DNA from 2 places in the Peribacillus phoenicis genome. Region 1 is predicted to be linked to the other one. Evidence: riboswitches for the same ligand, from Rfam matches in the RefSeq annotation. Region 1 holds a riboswitch; the other holds the start of a gene.
The links. Region 1 has a riboswitch for S-adenosylmethionine ahead of metK (methionine adenosyltransferase). Riboswitches for the same ligand answer to the same signal wherever they lie in the genome.
Positions count from the first base shown of each region.

Region 1 (6,823 bases):
ACTGAAAGGACCAAGCAAGAGCTTGGTCCTTTTGTGTACAATTTATTAAGCTGTCGGTCCGCCAAGTTCTTCGATTTCACTTGGAACGCTGCCGAATTTCTTGAAGTTAGCACGGAATTGTGCGGCAAGGTCCGTTGCTGCTTCTTTATAAGCGGCAGGATCTGCCCAAGTCTTGATTGGCTGAAGCACTTCATCAGGAACACCAGGAACATGAAGCGGGATATCCAAGCCGAAGATATCATCTTTGATCGTTTCGATGTTCGCTAATTCACCTTCAAGTGCCGCTTGTACCATTGCACGAGTGTAAGCAAGTTTCATACGGCTTCCAGTTCCGTATGCTCCGCCAGTCCATCCAGTGTTGACAAGGTATACCTTTGCATTGTGCTCGTCAATTTTATCACCAAGCATTTCAGCATAGCGTTGAGCTGGAAGAGGTAAGAATGGAGATCCGAAGCAAGTGGAGAATGTAGCTTCCGGTGAAGTTACGCCTCTTTCAGTACCAGCCAATTTACTAGTGTATCCGCTTAGGAAGTGGAACATTGCCTGTTCTTTGGAAAGCTTGCTGATTGGAGGCAGAACGCCTGAAGCATCAGCTGTTAAGAAAATGATTGTATTTGGATGTCCTGCAATACTTGGGTTCACGATGTTATCGATCGCTTGCATTTGGTAAGCAGCACGAGTGTTTTCAGTCAATGAACTGTCATCATAGTTCGCTTCACGTGTATCCGGATCAACAACAACATTTTCCAATACCGCACCGAAACGGATTGCATCGAAAATTTGTGGTTCTTTTTCACGTGAAAGATTGATCGTTTTCGCATAGCAGCCGCCTTCGATGTTGAATACGCCATTAGAAGACCAGCCGTGCTCGTCATCGCCAATCAGTTTACGGCTAGTGTCTGCTGATAAAGTTGTTTTGCCTGTACCGGACAGTCCGAAGAATAAAGCGACGTCCCCTTCACGTCCTACGTTAGCAGAGCAATGCATTGGAAGGATTCCAGCCTCTGGAAGTAAGTAGTTCATGATCGAGAAGATCGATTTTTTCATTTCTCCTGCATATTCCGTTCCGCCAATCAGGATGGTACGGCGTTCAAATGAAACGATGATGAAAGTTTCGGAAGTGGTTCCGTCCACTTCTGGGTCTGCTTTGAAGTTAGGTGCAGAAAGGATTGTGAATTCAGCTTCGTGACCTCTTAGTTCCTCTTCATTTGGACGGATGAACAAAGTATGGGCGAAAAGGTTATGCCAAGCATATTCATTAACAACACGGATTGGAAGACGAGATGATTCGTCTGCACCAGCGAAACCTTTAAAAACAAAAATCTCTTCTTTTGCTTTTAGGTAGTCAACTACTTTATTATATAGTTTATTGAACACATCTTCGGAAATTGGCTGGTTCACTGAACCCCAATCGATTTTATCTTTAACGGATGCTTCTTCCACGATAAATTTATCTTTAGGTGAACGACCAGTATATTTGCCAGTTTCAGCTTTTACTGCGCCTGTTGATGTTAAAACGCCTTCATTTCTGCTTAATACTTTTTCGACCAATTGAGGAACTGAAAGTTGAGTTTGCACATTGTTTCCTGTTAATAACTGGTGTAACTCATTAGAAACATCTACAGAATTCATATATGAGGTACCTTCCTTTGTTTAAGTTTTTAGATTACAATTAGTATAACACATTCATTTAAATAGTCTATACTATTTCTTCTAATTTGTGATTATTTTCAGTTGGTCGCGTTAATCATTTATTCCGGCAGGAACCGAGTCAGGATTTAACACATATACTTTAATGAAGTCAATTTTATTTTAATAGGAAGTAAGTAAGCAATATATTTCCAATGAAGTCGTTTTTCGTTTGCTTAATACTTATTATTAATGGCAATTTTCAACATTTCTATTCGTATTTTGCATTGTAAACCCTTCTAAGACGCTGTATCAACATGTTTTTCAAATGAACGCCATACTGGGCGGAAATGTTCTTTTTAGAAAAGCATTGACAAATTCCAAGCAGATACGATAATATCTTAAATTGTACGGATTCTCTTATCCCGAGTTGGTGGAGGGACAGGCCCTTTGAAACCCAGCAACCTGCCATATTGAACTTGACTCCAAGATCGATCGCCGAAAATAAAGCGAAGATCTTCAAGGAATAGTGGTGATGGTGCTAACCTGAGCAAGGTAAAAAACCCTTGAACGATAAGAGTGAAAGGATAGAAGACAGAATTTTAAACCTTTCCTCATTTGCCAGGGAAGGTTTTTGTGTTTTTTATAAGTAATTCTGTGTCTATAGTTGAAACTAATGAGGGAAACGAGTTCCGTAAAAAACAGGCTTATGCCTACAACATACTAACTTCCAAGGAGGAAATATGATGTCAAAGAAACGTCTATTTACTTCTGAATCTGTTACAGAGGGCCATCCGGACAAAATTTGTGATCAGATTTCAGATTCCATTTTAGATGCTATCCTAGCTAAGGATGCAAATGCACGTGTTGCGTGTGAAACTAGTGTAACAACAGGTCTTGTACTTGTTGCTGGTGAAATTACAACGTCCGCTTACGTGGATATTCCGCGTATCGTTCGTGATACGATTAAAGGAATTGGCTACACACGTGCGAAATACGGTTTCGATGCTGAAACTTGTGCCGTGTTGAGTTCCATTGATGAGCAGTCTGCCGATATCGCAGCTGGTGTCGATAAAGCATTGGAAGCTCGTGAAGGAAACATGTCTGAGGAAGAAATCGATGCAATCGGTGCAGGGGACCAAGGTCTTATGTTCGGATTTGCTTGTAATGAAACAGAAGAGCTTATGCCGCTTCCGATTTCATTGGCGCATAAACTTTCATTCCGCTTGGCTCAAGTTCGTAAAGATGAAACTCTTGCTTACCTACGCCCTGATGGTAAAACACAGGTAACAGTGGAATATGATGAGAATAACCGTCCCGTACGTGTAGATACGATCGTTATCTCTACACAGCATGATGCAGAAATTACACTTGAACAAATTCAAGCAGATCTAAAAGAACATGTGATCAAAGCTGTCGTTCCAGCTGAATTGATCGATGCTCAAACTAAATACTTCATCAACCCTACTGGCCGTTTCGTAATTGGCGGACCTCAAGGGGATGCTGGTCTTACTGGACGTAAAATCATAGTTGATACTTACGGCGGATACGCTCGTCATGGCGGCGGTGCATTCTCTGGTAAGGATGCTACTAAAGTTGACCGTTCTGCTGCATACGCTGCTCGTTACGTTGCGAAAAACATCGTGGCAGCAGGCCTTGCCGACAAAGCGGAAGTTCAATTGGCATACGCAATTGGTGTGGCAGAGCCTGTATCGATTTCAATTGATACGTTCGGAACTGGTACAGTTAGCGAAGAAGTCCTTGTTGACCTAGTTCGCGCCAACTTCGACCTTCGTCCAGCTGGCATCATCAAAATGCTTGACCTTCGTCGCCCGATCTACAAACAAACAGCTGCATACGGACACTTTGGCCGTACAGATGTCGATCTTCCATGGGAACGTACGGACAAAGCAGAAACATTAAAAGCACAAGCGTAAATCATATAAAAAAGGTGTCCCGCAATTTGCGGGGCACCTTTTTTTGTGGATTAATTTTACCCTCAGCGGGAATAATTCAAGAAATCCCAAAGAAATATAAAATATGTGCAAAACTCGTGAGTTAAGGTCGTTTACAAGTTTGTTTGGGTCATCTACTCGTGAGGTTGAAGCGTTACTCATGAATTTGGAACGTTTACTCGTGAGTTTGAGTACAATACTCGTAACTTTCAGTCAATTCACTTTATTCGTTCCGCCGTTTTATAGTATTGTCCTTTTTCGGCATATTCGCGAACGATGCGTTCCATATCCTGGCGATCTTCTTCGTTGATTTCGCGAATGACTTTAGCTGGGCGTCCGAATGCCAGCATGTTCGGTGGAATGACTTTACCTTGGGGAACGAGACTGCCGGCACCGATGAAGGCCCCTTCGCCGATTTCGGCTTCATCAAGTACAATCGATCCCATGCCGATCAGAGCTCCTTTACGGACTTTACAGCTATGTAAAATGACCTGATGGCCAATGGTTACTTCATCCTCGATGATCAATGGATTATTTGGGCTTTGGTGCAGGACGCTGTTATCCTGTATACTGACTTTTTTCCCGATGATGGTTGGGGATACATCACCGCGAATGACGGAATTGAACCAAATTGATGTTTCGTCGCCAATTTTGACATCACCTGTCACGACAGCATTCTCAGCAATATAAGCGCTTTCGGCGATTTCAGGTTCTTTGCCTTTATACGGATAAATAATCATTTTCAATCATTTCCTTTCCGAAGTGAGTGTTTTTATGTATTATTTTAATATACCGTATGCATATACACTTGGCTATTTATAATAGCAATGTACAACTTGTTAGATTTCTTTTTTGTCGAAAATCACGAATATGGTTATAATTTATATATATTATTTTAACTATCATGGATCGTACACAACAAGTGAAAAGTGAAAGGGGGATTTCGAATGTGGAAATGGGAGACAGAAGGAGACGCAAAGGGCGTCATTGTCATCATTCATGGGGCAATGGAACATCACGGACGTTATAAGTGGGTAACACAAATGTGGCTTTCGGCTGGATACCATGTCGTCATGGGCGACCTTCCTGGGCAGGGTATGACTACTCGCGCCTACCGGGGACATATCGATTCCTTTGATGAGTATTTGGACGAAGTGAAAAGCTGGATAGAAGAGGCTTACGAATATTCGTTGCCGGTCTTTTTACTTGGACACAGCATGGGTGGTTTGATTTCGATACGCCTTCTTCAGGAAGAGGAATGGGACATTGCAGGGGTAATTCTTTCTTCTCCATGCTTGGGCCTCGTGACGAAGCCGCCGAAGTTCCTTACAACCATCTCGCATGGTTTGAACATCGTGATGCCTAAGTTCAGGGTTGAATCTGGATTGACACCTGAAATGGCGACGAGAAGCGCAGAAATCCGTGAATCCGATAGAAACGATACATTATATATCACAAGGGTTTCGGTTCGCTGGTATCGCGAGCTTGCACAGGCTATGAAGGATGCTTTTGAAGAGATTCCTGAATTTCAGGATGTGCCGCTTTTGGTCATGCAGGGTGGAGATGACCGAGTCGTGAACAAGAAGGCGGTTCGTGAGTGGTTTAATTATAACTTGGCCAGTGAAAAGCAATATAAGGAATGGCCGAAGCTATATCATGAAATCTTCAATGAACCAGAGCGTGATGATGTATTTCAATATGCACTGAGTTTTGTTGAAAACCGTTTAAAAATATTAGGGTATGTCGTTTGATCAGTACATACTTCAGGATAAATAAAAAACTGCCGAGGTTAGACCTTCGGCAGTTTTTTTATTTGAATCAGCCTGCGTTTTTAAGCAACTCGTTCGACTTGATCACCGGTGCCCAGAAAGTAACCGGGTACATAAATTGGTTCAAGTGTGTAAGTTCTTTTTTATTGGATAATGCGGTTGATAGAAGATGAATGGATTTGAAGGTTAAGTCATTGGCGAATAGGTCCAAAAGCGTCGCTTTCATATTCATGATCGCTTCATGGTTTTGAGTGGAAATCATTAAATCGAGCTGTGGCAGGAACCTATCAAAATGGTGATCGAATTGTTTGAGGTCCTCCATGGTTTTTTGGTTTTCTGTCAACGAGTTAAGCGAGCTGACAAACTCCCCGTATTGTTCACTTGAATCCCTTTTGATTTTTTCAGATAATATATCCGTCAGTAATGAAGTAGGCAAATGTTCCATTTTCTGCACCCTCTTATCTATTTTCTATCATTATAATCATTATAGACGAAAAATTCAAAATGTTGTGATTGGTAATTCTGCTTCTGCGAGTTGGGATTGAAAAAAACACCGTTCGAACAGAACGGTGTCAGATTTATCATCTCTTTTCAATCGCGACAATGAATGGCGGATTGTTTGATTGGTTGATGAACCCGTATTTCAGGATATGGGCTTTCTGTTGAGGGAAGTTCTGTACATAATCCATCAATGCATCCCGTTCTGCCGATCCCCCTGGATGACCATGGTAAATGACGAGGATGATGATGCCTTCAGGCGCCAGCAGTTCGAATAGCTGTTCAATGGCTGATATCGTCGTATCGGCTTGGGTGATGATTGATTTGTCACCGCCAGGAAGGTAGCCCAGGTTGAATATGGCACCCGTGACCTTTCCGGAATGCTCTTTCCCGATGTATTTGCTCAAATGTTGATGCCCATCGTGAATGAGGGTGCAGCACTCTTGTAAATTCTCGGCCTTTAGTTTCGCCGCTGTGGTTTGGATGGCTTCTTTCTGAATATCAAAACTATAGACATGCCCGTTTTCACCTGTAAGTCCTGCAAGAAAGACCGTATCAAAACTGTTGCCCATCGTGCAATCAATGGTTATATCCCCGGGATGGACCGCTTTTTCAAGCAGAATCCTGGCGAATGGCAAAATTCGGTCAAGTTTCATGATTGTACCTCCGTATGATGATTTTTTCCTTGCCAGCTGTTACGGCGTTTCAATTCGGCATCAATGGCATTCAAGACATCCCATTTATTGACGCTCCACATTGGACCGATCATCAAATCGATCGGACCGTCACCCGTAATGCGGTGAACAATCATTTCTGGGGGGATTATTTCCAGCTGGTCACATACCAGGCTGACATAATCGTCACGGTCAAGAAACTCGAGCAGGCCTTTTTCGTATTGTTTGACCATCGGTGTCCCTTTTAATAAATGAAGTAAATGGATCTTTATCCCCTGCACATCGAGTTTGGCAACTT
Region 1 covers NZ_JBDFMF010000001.1:4,502,676-4,509,498, reverse strand. The annotation lists gene pckA (phosphoenolpyruvate carboxykinase (ATP)) at 46-1,632, opposite strand; SAM riboswitch class I at 2,047-2,209, shown strand; gene metK (methionine adenosyltransferase) at 2,373-3,566, shown strand; gene ABC374_RS22250 (gamma carbonic anhydrase) at 3,803-4,321, opposite strand; gene ABC374_RS22245 (alpha/beta hydrolase) at 4,532-5,335, shown strand; gene ABC374_RS22240 (hypothetical protein) at 5,403-5,798, opposite strand; gene mnmM (tRNA 5-(aminomethyl)-2-thiouridylate-methyltransferase MnmM) at 5,935-6,507, opposite strand; gene mnmL (tRNA modification radical SAM protein MnmL/YtqA) at 6,504-6,823, opposite strand, start outside.

Region 2 (6,823 bases), 1.6 Mb from region 1:
GGATGAGCGCCAGTCAACCTTTAACGAAATGGTTGAAGTGGCATTGGAAGCAGCGATCCAGGACTGATAATTGGATGTAAATGACAGGCGGGTGACCAGGAATAAGTGAAGCTGTATAATGACAGTTGGATACAGGCTCAGTTATTCCTTGGTAGCCCCATTTTTGTAATGTCAATAGATGCCTGTAGTCCAGGGAGTTTTCTCTATGCTTTAACGTTTGCGAAGCGTAAAAAAATACATATGGTCATAAGTTGTTATTTTTGATAACAATTATTTTTCGATTGTCATGAAAGCTGTTAAAATAGAAAGAAATCGTTTATATCGTCATGAAGAATGAAAGTGGTGAGGCTTCAGTGGAAGAAGAAAATCAAGAACAGCCAAAAGAGGCAGGGAAATTCATTAAAATAAAGAAGTTTACGTTCATTATGGGGATTTTCTTAGTCATATTTCTAACTGCAGGGATTACTACAATAGCCTTGACCTTTGGAGATGAAAAAGTAGAGTCATTAGCACCGGATAAGCATGCGGAATTTGAAAAGCTGTATACTACATACGATAAGATAAAAGATAACTATTATGAAGAGGTTGATGAAGAAAAGCTGGTTGACGGCGCAATTAATGGAATGATCAAATCATTGGATGATCCCTACTCTGCTTATATGGATAAAAAGGAAGCATCTAGTTTCCATGAAAGCATCTCTTCATCTTTTGAAGGAATCGGTGCCGAGATTCAGGAGCAGGATGGACAAATCATGGTCGTCTCACCTATAAAAGGGTCCCCAGCAGAAAAAGCGGGGGTAAAGCCGAATGATATCATTTTAAGTGTGGACGGTAAAAGCGTTGAAGGGCTAAGCTCTTCTGAAGCTGTCCTGAAAATCAGGGGCGAGAAGGGTACGAAAGTGGATCTATCCATCTCAAGAGCTGGTGAGTCGGAACCGATTGAGCTCACCATTAAACGGGACACAATTCCGATTGAGACGGTTTATGCGGAAATGCTTGATGATGGAGTTGCCAAGATTCAAGTCACCAGTTTTTCCGAACATACAGTCCAAGAGCTGAAAACGGCGCTTGAAGAAATGTCCAAGAAGGATATGAAGGGTCTCGTATTGGATTTGCGGGGAAACCCGGGGGGACTGCTTGATCAAGCAATAGAAATGGCAAGCCTGTTCATACCTAATGGGGAAGTGGTCCTTCAAGTTGAGGAGCGCAGCGGGAAAAAACAAGTCTATAAATCGGAGAATGATGGAGAACTGAAAATCCCGGTAGTCGTGTTGATTGATGACGGAAGTGCCAGTGCTTCTGAAATCGTTGCAGCGGCTGTCAGTGAATCTGCGGACATTCCATTGATTGGTGTCAAGTCATTTGGGAAAGGGACAGTGCAGACTGCCGAAGACTTTGAAGATGGATCTAACTTCAAATATACGGCAGCTAAATGGTTGACTCCTGAAGGCAATTGGATTCATAAAAAAGGGATCAAGCCGGATATTACTGTGAAGCTTCCTGGTTATGCCAGCCTTCCGTACATTTCGCCCGATAAGGAATTGAAAGCATCTGATTCTTCGAGTGAAGTGAAAGCTGCTGAAGAGATGCTGAAGGAAGCGGGACATGATCCGGGTAAGGTAGATGGATTCTTTGATGAAGCAACAACGAATGCGGTCACAGCATTCCAAAGGGAACAAAAAATTAAAGAAACTGGCACCATTAAAGATGATACTACCATGAAATTGATGCAGGTCATCCAGGAGAAAATCCTTAAGAATGACACACAAGTGAAAAAGGCGGTAGAAGTATTAAAGAAAGAAATCAATAAATGATTTTGCCCGAATAGCCTGTCAGCGATTATCGTTGGCAGGCTATTTTTGTCGTTTAATGCATAGGATTCCAATATTAGGCAGAGAATAGGGGTAATTTTCCGATGAGGTGAGGTAATGAAAGAAAAGGTATTGTTCATATATCTATTGATCTTGATTCTGGCAGGCTGCACTTATGCCCCTTTACCCAAACAAAATGGAAATGCAGGTACGGAAAAAAAACTAACCAAAGAAGAGAACCAGGAAAGCGTGAAAACATTTCTGTTAATTGGTGTTGATACAAGGGGAGAGGAAAATTCTCGATCAGATGCGATTATACTGGCAAAATATTTTCCTGAGCAGGAAAAACTGAAGCTGGCTTCGATTATGCGTGATAGTTATGTGAAAATCCCCGGGAATAAATCAGGATATAACAAAATAAATGCAGCTTATTATTATGGTGGAAGGGAACTTCTCAAGAAAACCATACAGGAAAACTTTGGTGTCAAGGTCGATCATGTAGCGGTAATTGACTTTCAGGGATTCGTGAAGATGGTCGATTTACTTGCACCTGAGGGGGTAGCGGTGAATGTGGACCAGGAAATCATTGATGATATGAGCATTCAAGCAAGCGTCGGTAAAAATGTTTTACATGGGGAGGAAATATTGAAATATGTCCGTTTTAGACATGACGATGAAAGTGATTTTGGAAGGGTTGAGCGTCAACAAGAAGTAATGGTTCAATTAAAAACAGCGTTTATAAATCAAATCTCGTCCTTCGAAGGGATGGCAGCCCTTCCTAGTATAATCGAACAAGGACTCTCGTACTTGGATACAGATATTGGACTGAAAACAATAATGGAAATGGGTCCAAAAGCCGTCTTCCATACACCGGACACCGTCGAAACCTTAAGGGTTCCAGTGGAAGGAAGCTTTAAAGATGAAATATATCCCCAGTCCGGAGCCGTTTTGGAGATGGACTACACTAAAAATAAGAAGGCACTTCAGGAGTTCTTTTCCAAAAAATAAAAATTGTATTGTGGACCTCGCAAGAATAATCACAAAAACGAGAGGGATACGAAATCCTTCTCGTTTTTTATCATCAATAAAGCAACCTGGATCATTTAACAAAAAGCGGGATGTTTTTAATGAAATCCGGTGTTATGATGCCATTTTCGGTAATGATGCTTGTAATTAGATGATTCGGTGTAACGTCAAAGGCAGGATTGAAAGTCTTCACGTTTTCGGGAGCGATCCTAACACCTTGAATGAAGGTGATTTCCGCTTCATTCCGTTCTTCGATCGGGATGGAAGTGCCGGACTCGAGAGTAAGGTCGAATGTGGTTGATGGAGCGGCCACGTAAAAAGGGATACCAAAGTGCTTGGCTAATATGGCCAATCCCAATGTCCCGATTTTATTGGCTGTATCTCCATTAGCCGCAATTCTGTCGGCACCGACGATAATGCCATTTATTGCTTTCTGGTGAATCGTATGGGCAGCCATATTATCAGAAATTAATGTGACATCCACCCCCGCTTGCATCAATTCCCAAGCAGTCAAACGCGCCCCTTGCAGGACAGGCCTTGTTTCACATGCATACACTTTTAGCGGAAAGTCCTTTTCTTTAGCCAGGTGGAAGGGAGCCAAGGCTGTGCCATACCGAGCCGTGGCAATTCCCCCAGCATTACAATGCGTTAGAATGGAATCTCCTCTAGTGAATAAGGATAAACCATGTTCCCCGATTTTCCTGCACATTTCTTCATCTTCAGCAAAGATGGCTTTAGCCTCCGATACAAGTGCTTCCTTGGCAGTTGAAATGCTTTGCGCAGCTTGCAGGGTAATTTCCATCCTCCTTAACGCCCAAAAAAGGTTGACAGCAGTTGGCCGTGACGAGGCGAGTTTTTCAATATGCCTTGCTACATTTTTCTTGAATTCGGCTAATTCAGTGGTTGTTTCCTGTTTGGCACCAAGTGCAACACCAAATGCTGCTGTCAGTCCAATTGCTGGGGCACCGCGAACTTTTAATGTCAAAATGCTGTCATATACATCATCAACAGAATGAAGTTCAATAAATTCAGTTATGGAAGGCAGGGCTTGTTGATTTAATAATGTAATATGGGAATCAGCCCATTGTACCGAATAAGGTAATGGTGCTAGTTTTGTCATGTGCAGGTCTCCTTTTAAATGGTTGAATAAGATGGCAGTGTACGTTGCTTCAACGCTTCAATTACAGCTGGAACATCCAATTCTTCTCGTTTTTTAATTAAAAAAGCACCAATTTCCAATGTAGCCGTTTTGGCAGCGATCCTTGTTTCTTTATCTTCAATGACATTTAAATCGGCAACATGGGAAAGTCCGATGGTTCGCCGAATCATTTCACAGCCGGCAAAGCCGAATGCATCTTTTTTAAATTTTGTCAGTAAATAAGGCAGATAACCTTTCACATGGCGAAATGGGCTTTTATTTTGGCCTTCCCATAATTCGGAATAAGTTTCTTCAAAGGCATTCCAAAATTCATTAAGGTGTGTGAAAATCTCTTCCTTTCCAGCGCTATTACGTGTGACTGCCTGAAAGAGAAGGTTGGCGGTGTATTGACCAAGGTCAAAACCAACTGGACCATAAAAAGCGAATTCCGGATCGATAACCTTTGTTTCAGTTTTACTTGCAAATATACTTCCAGTATGTAAATCACCATGAAGCAAGGCTTCCTGCTCGGTTTCAAAGCTTTGTTTCAGCTTAGCGACCTCAAGGATCACTTCTTTATCATTCCATATATTTTTGGCGGCATCTGTCAATTCCACCTCGAAATCTCCCGGGAGTTCCTCAAAAAATGGATCCGTGAAAATAAAGACCTCAGTGATTTTGCAGAGTTCGGGATTCGTGAAATGTCGGGCCACTTCCTTTTTCGCAGAGGGTTCTAAATGATAATCGGATGTATAAAATGCCGTTTTCGCAACATATTCACCAATATGCTGAGAAAGCAATGGATATGAATCTCCTTCGATCAATCCTGTTCTAACGATTTTCAAGTGCGATAAATCCTCCATGACCGTGATGGCAAGCTGTTCATCAGAATAATAGACTTGCGGTACGAATTCTGGGCAATAACTTCTGAAATGAATCAACGCATTCGCCTCAATCGCAGCTCTTTTCAATGTCAGCGGCCAGCTTTCGCCAAGTACCTTGGCATAAGGGACCGCTTGTTTAATTATAATTCCTTTATTTGTGACTGTGTCTGTAATATGAAAAACATAATTTAAGTTTCCATCGCCGATTTCTTTACATGTTAAACTTGCATCCGCATTGACCAACCCAAGTTTTTTTGCAAGGGTTATAGCTGTTTCGTTTGTCAATCTCTTAAAATTTGAATGGTTTTGAGTCATTCTTTTCCCCTCCGGATTCAAAATAAGAATAAAAAAGCCTCTTTCATATAGAAAGAGGCAGAAGTTTTGGCTTCGGACCTCTTATCTTCCAGAATATGAATTCTGGTGGAATTAGCACCGTGCTCTGTGGATTTTATAATCCGGCGGTGAATCCGCCCCATTTCACAATGGTATTACAGTCGGTTGCTGGGCTTCATAGGGCCTTTATCCCTCAGCCTGCTCTTGATAAGAGTAAATGTTTTCTGAAATTTTAATCTTCGGGAAAATAATATCAACTTTTTAAATAGTTTGTCAATGGGTAAATTAATAAAAATCAGGACGTCGATCTTCGAATACAGGTATTTTGTTACGTGCATCCGAAACTTTATTGAAGTCCAAGGTGCCTGTCAGGAGTTCGTTTCCTTCTCCGGCTTCACTTATGATATTTCCCCAAGGATCAATAATCAAGGAATGACCGGCAAATATATTATTGACATCAGAGCCTGAGCGATTAACGGCTACAACATAGGCTTGGTTCTCGATGGCACGGCTAATCAATAAGGCTCTCCAGTGATCGAGTCTCGGCTTTGGCCATTCAGCCGTAACGAATAGAACTTCGGCGCCTTTAGCGGTATGGGCTCGCTGCCATTCAGGGAAACGGATGTCATAACAAATGAAACCAGCACATATTTTTTCATCAAGAGTAAATAAACCATCCTTTTCTCCTGGCTTCAGGAAATGATGTTCATCCATTAACTGAAATAAGTGAAGCTTATCATATTCTTTTATGAGATTTCCCTGTTTATCGATGATGATCATGGTGTTATAGATTCCCTTGCTCGTTTTTTTCGCAATGGAACCGCCTACGATGTGAATCTCGTGTTTCCTTGCCTGTGTTTTAAGAAATTCAATCGTTTTTTCGGCCTCTTGATCTGCAATCTCATTTAACCTGCTTAAGTCGTATCCGGTTGTCCAAAGCTCTGGTAAAATGACGATATCGGGTTCCGACCGTGCTGCTTTTTCCAACCATTGTTCCGCAACCTGAAAATTGATATCCGGTTGCCCGAATGCTATATCCATTTGAATACAAGCTATTTTCCACTTCATCGTTTAAAACCCCCATATGTAAAAAATGCTTTACAAGACTATGATAAACATATATCATTTGTGACTAGAATTTCAAGAAATTTCAGAGAAGGTGTATAAATGGTGCAATTCGAAAAATCCAGACAGCTTCAGGACCTGCCTAAGCAGTTTTTTGCCTCACTAGTCGCAAAAGTCAATGCCATCACGGAGCAAGGACATGATGTCATAAATTTAGGTCAGGGAAACCCTGATCAGCCAACACCAGACCATATCGTGAAAAGCTTGCAGTCTGCCGCTGAAAAAACGATTAATCATAAATATTCGCCATTCCGGGGGCATCAATATTTAAAAGATGCTGCTGCCGTCTTTTATGAACGTGAATACGGTGTCAAGCTGGATCCGAAAAGTGAAGTGGCGATTCTCTTCGGGGGAAAGGCAGGTCTTGTCGAACTGCCGCAGTGTTTATTGAATCCGGGTGATACGATTCTTGTTCCGGATCCCGGCTATCCGGATTATCTTTCCGGTGTTGTTTTAGCCCAGGCAAAGACCGAGTTCATGCCCTTGACAGAAGAAAATGATTTTCT
Region 2 covers NZ_JBDFMF010000001.1:2,863,523-2,870,345, reverse strand. The annotation lists gene deoD (purine-nucleoside phosphorylase) at 1-67, shown strand, start outside; gene ABC374_RS14015 (lmo1851 family serine protease) at 354-1,814, shown strand; gene ABC374_RS14010 (LCP family protein) at 1,929-2,819, shown strand; gene mtnA (S-methyl-5-thioribose-1-phosphate isomerase) at 2,911-3,957, opposite strand; gene mtnK (S-methyl-5-thioribose kinase) at 3,972-5,174, opposite strand; SAM riboswitch class I at 5,253-5,406, opposite strand; gene ABC374_RS13995 (carbon-nitrogen family hydrolase) at 5,478-6,260, opposite strand; gene ABC374_RS13990 (pyridoxal phosphate-dependent aminotransferase) at 6,360-6,823, shown strand, end outside.
Region 2: linked by a shared signal. The riboswitch ahead of mtnK (S-methyl-5-thioribose kinase) and the one ahead of metK (methionine adenosyltransferase) in region 1 are both predicted to bind S-adenosylmethionine.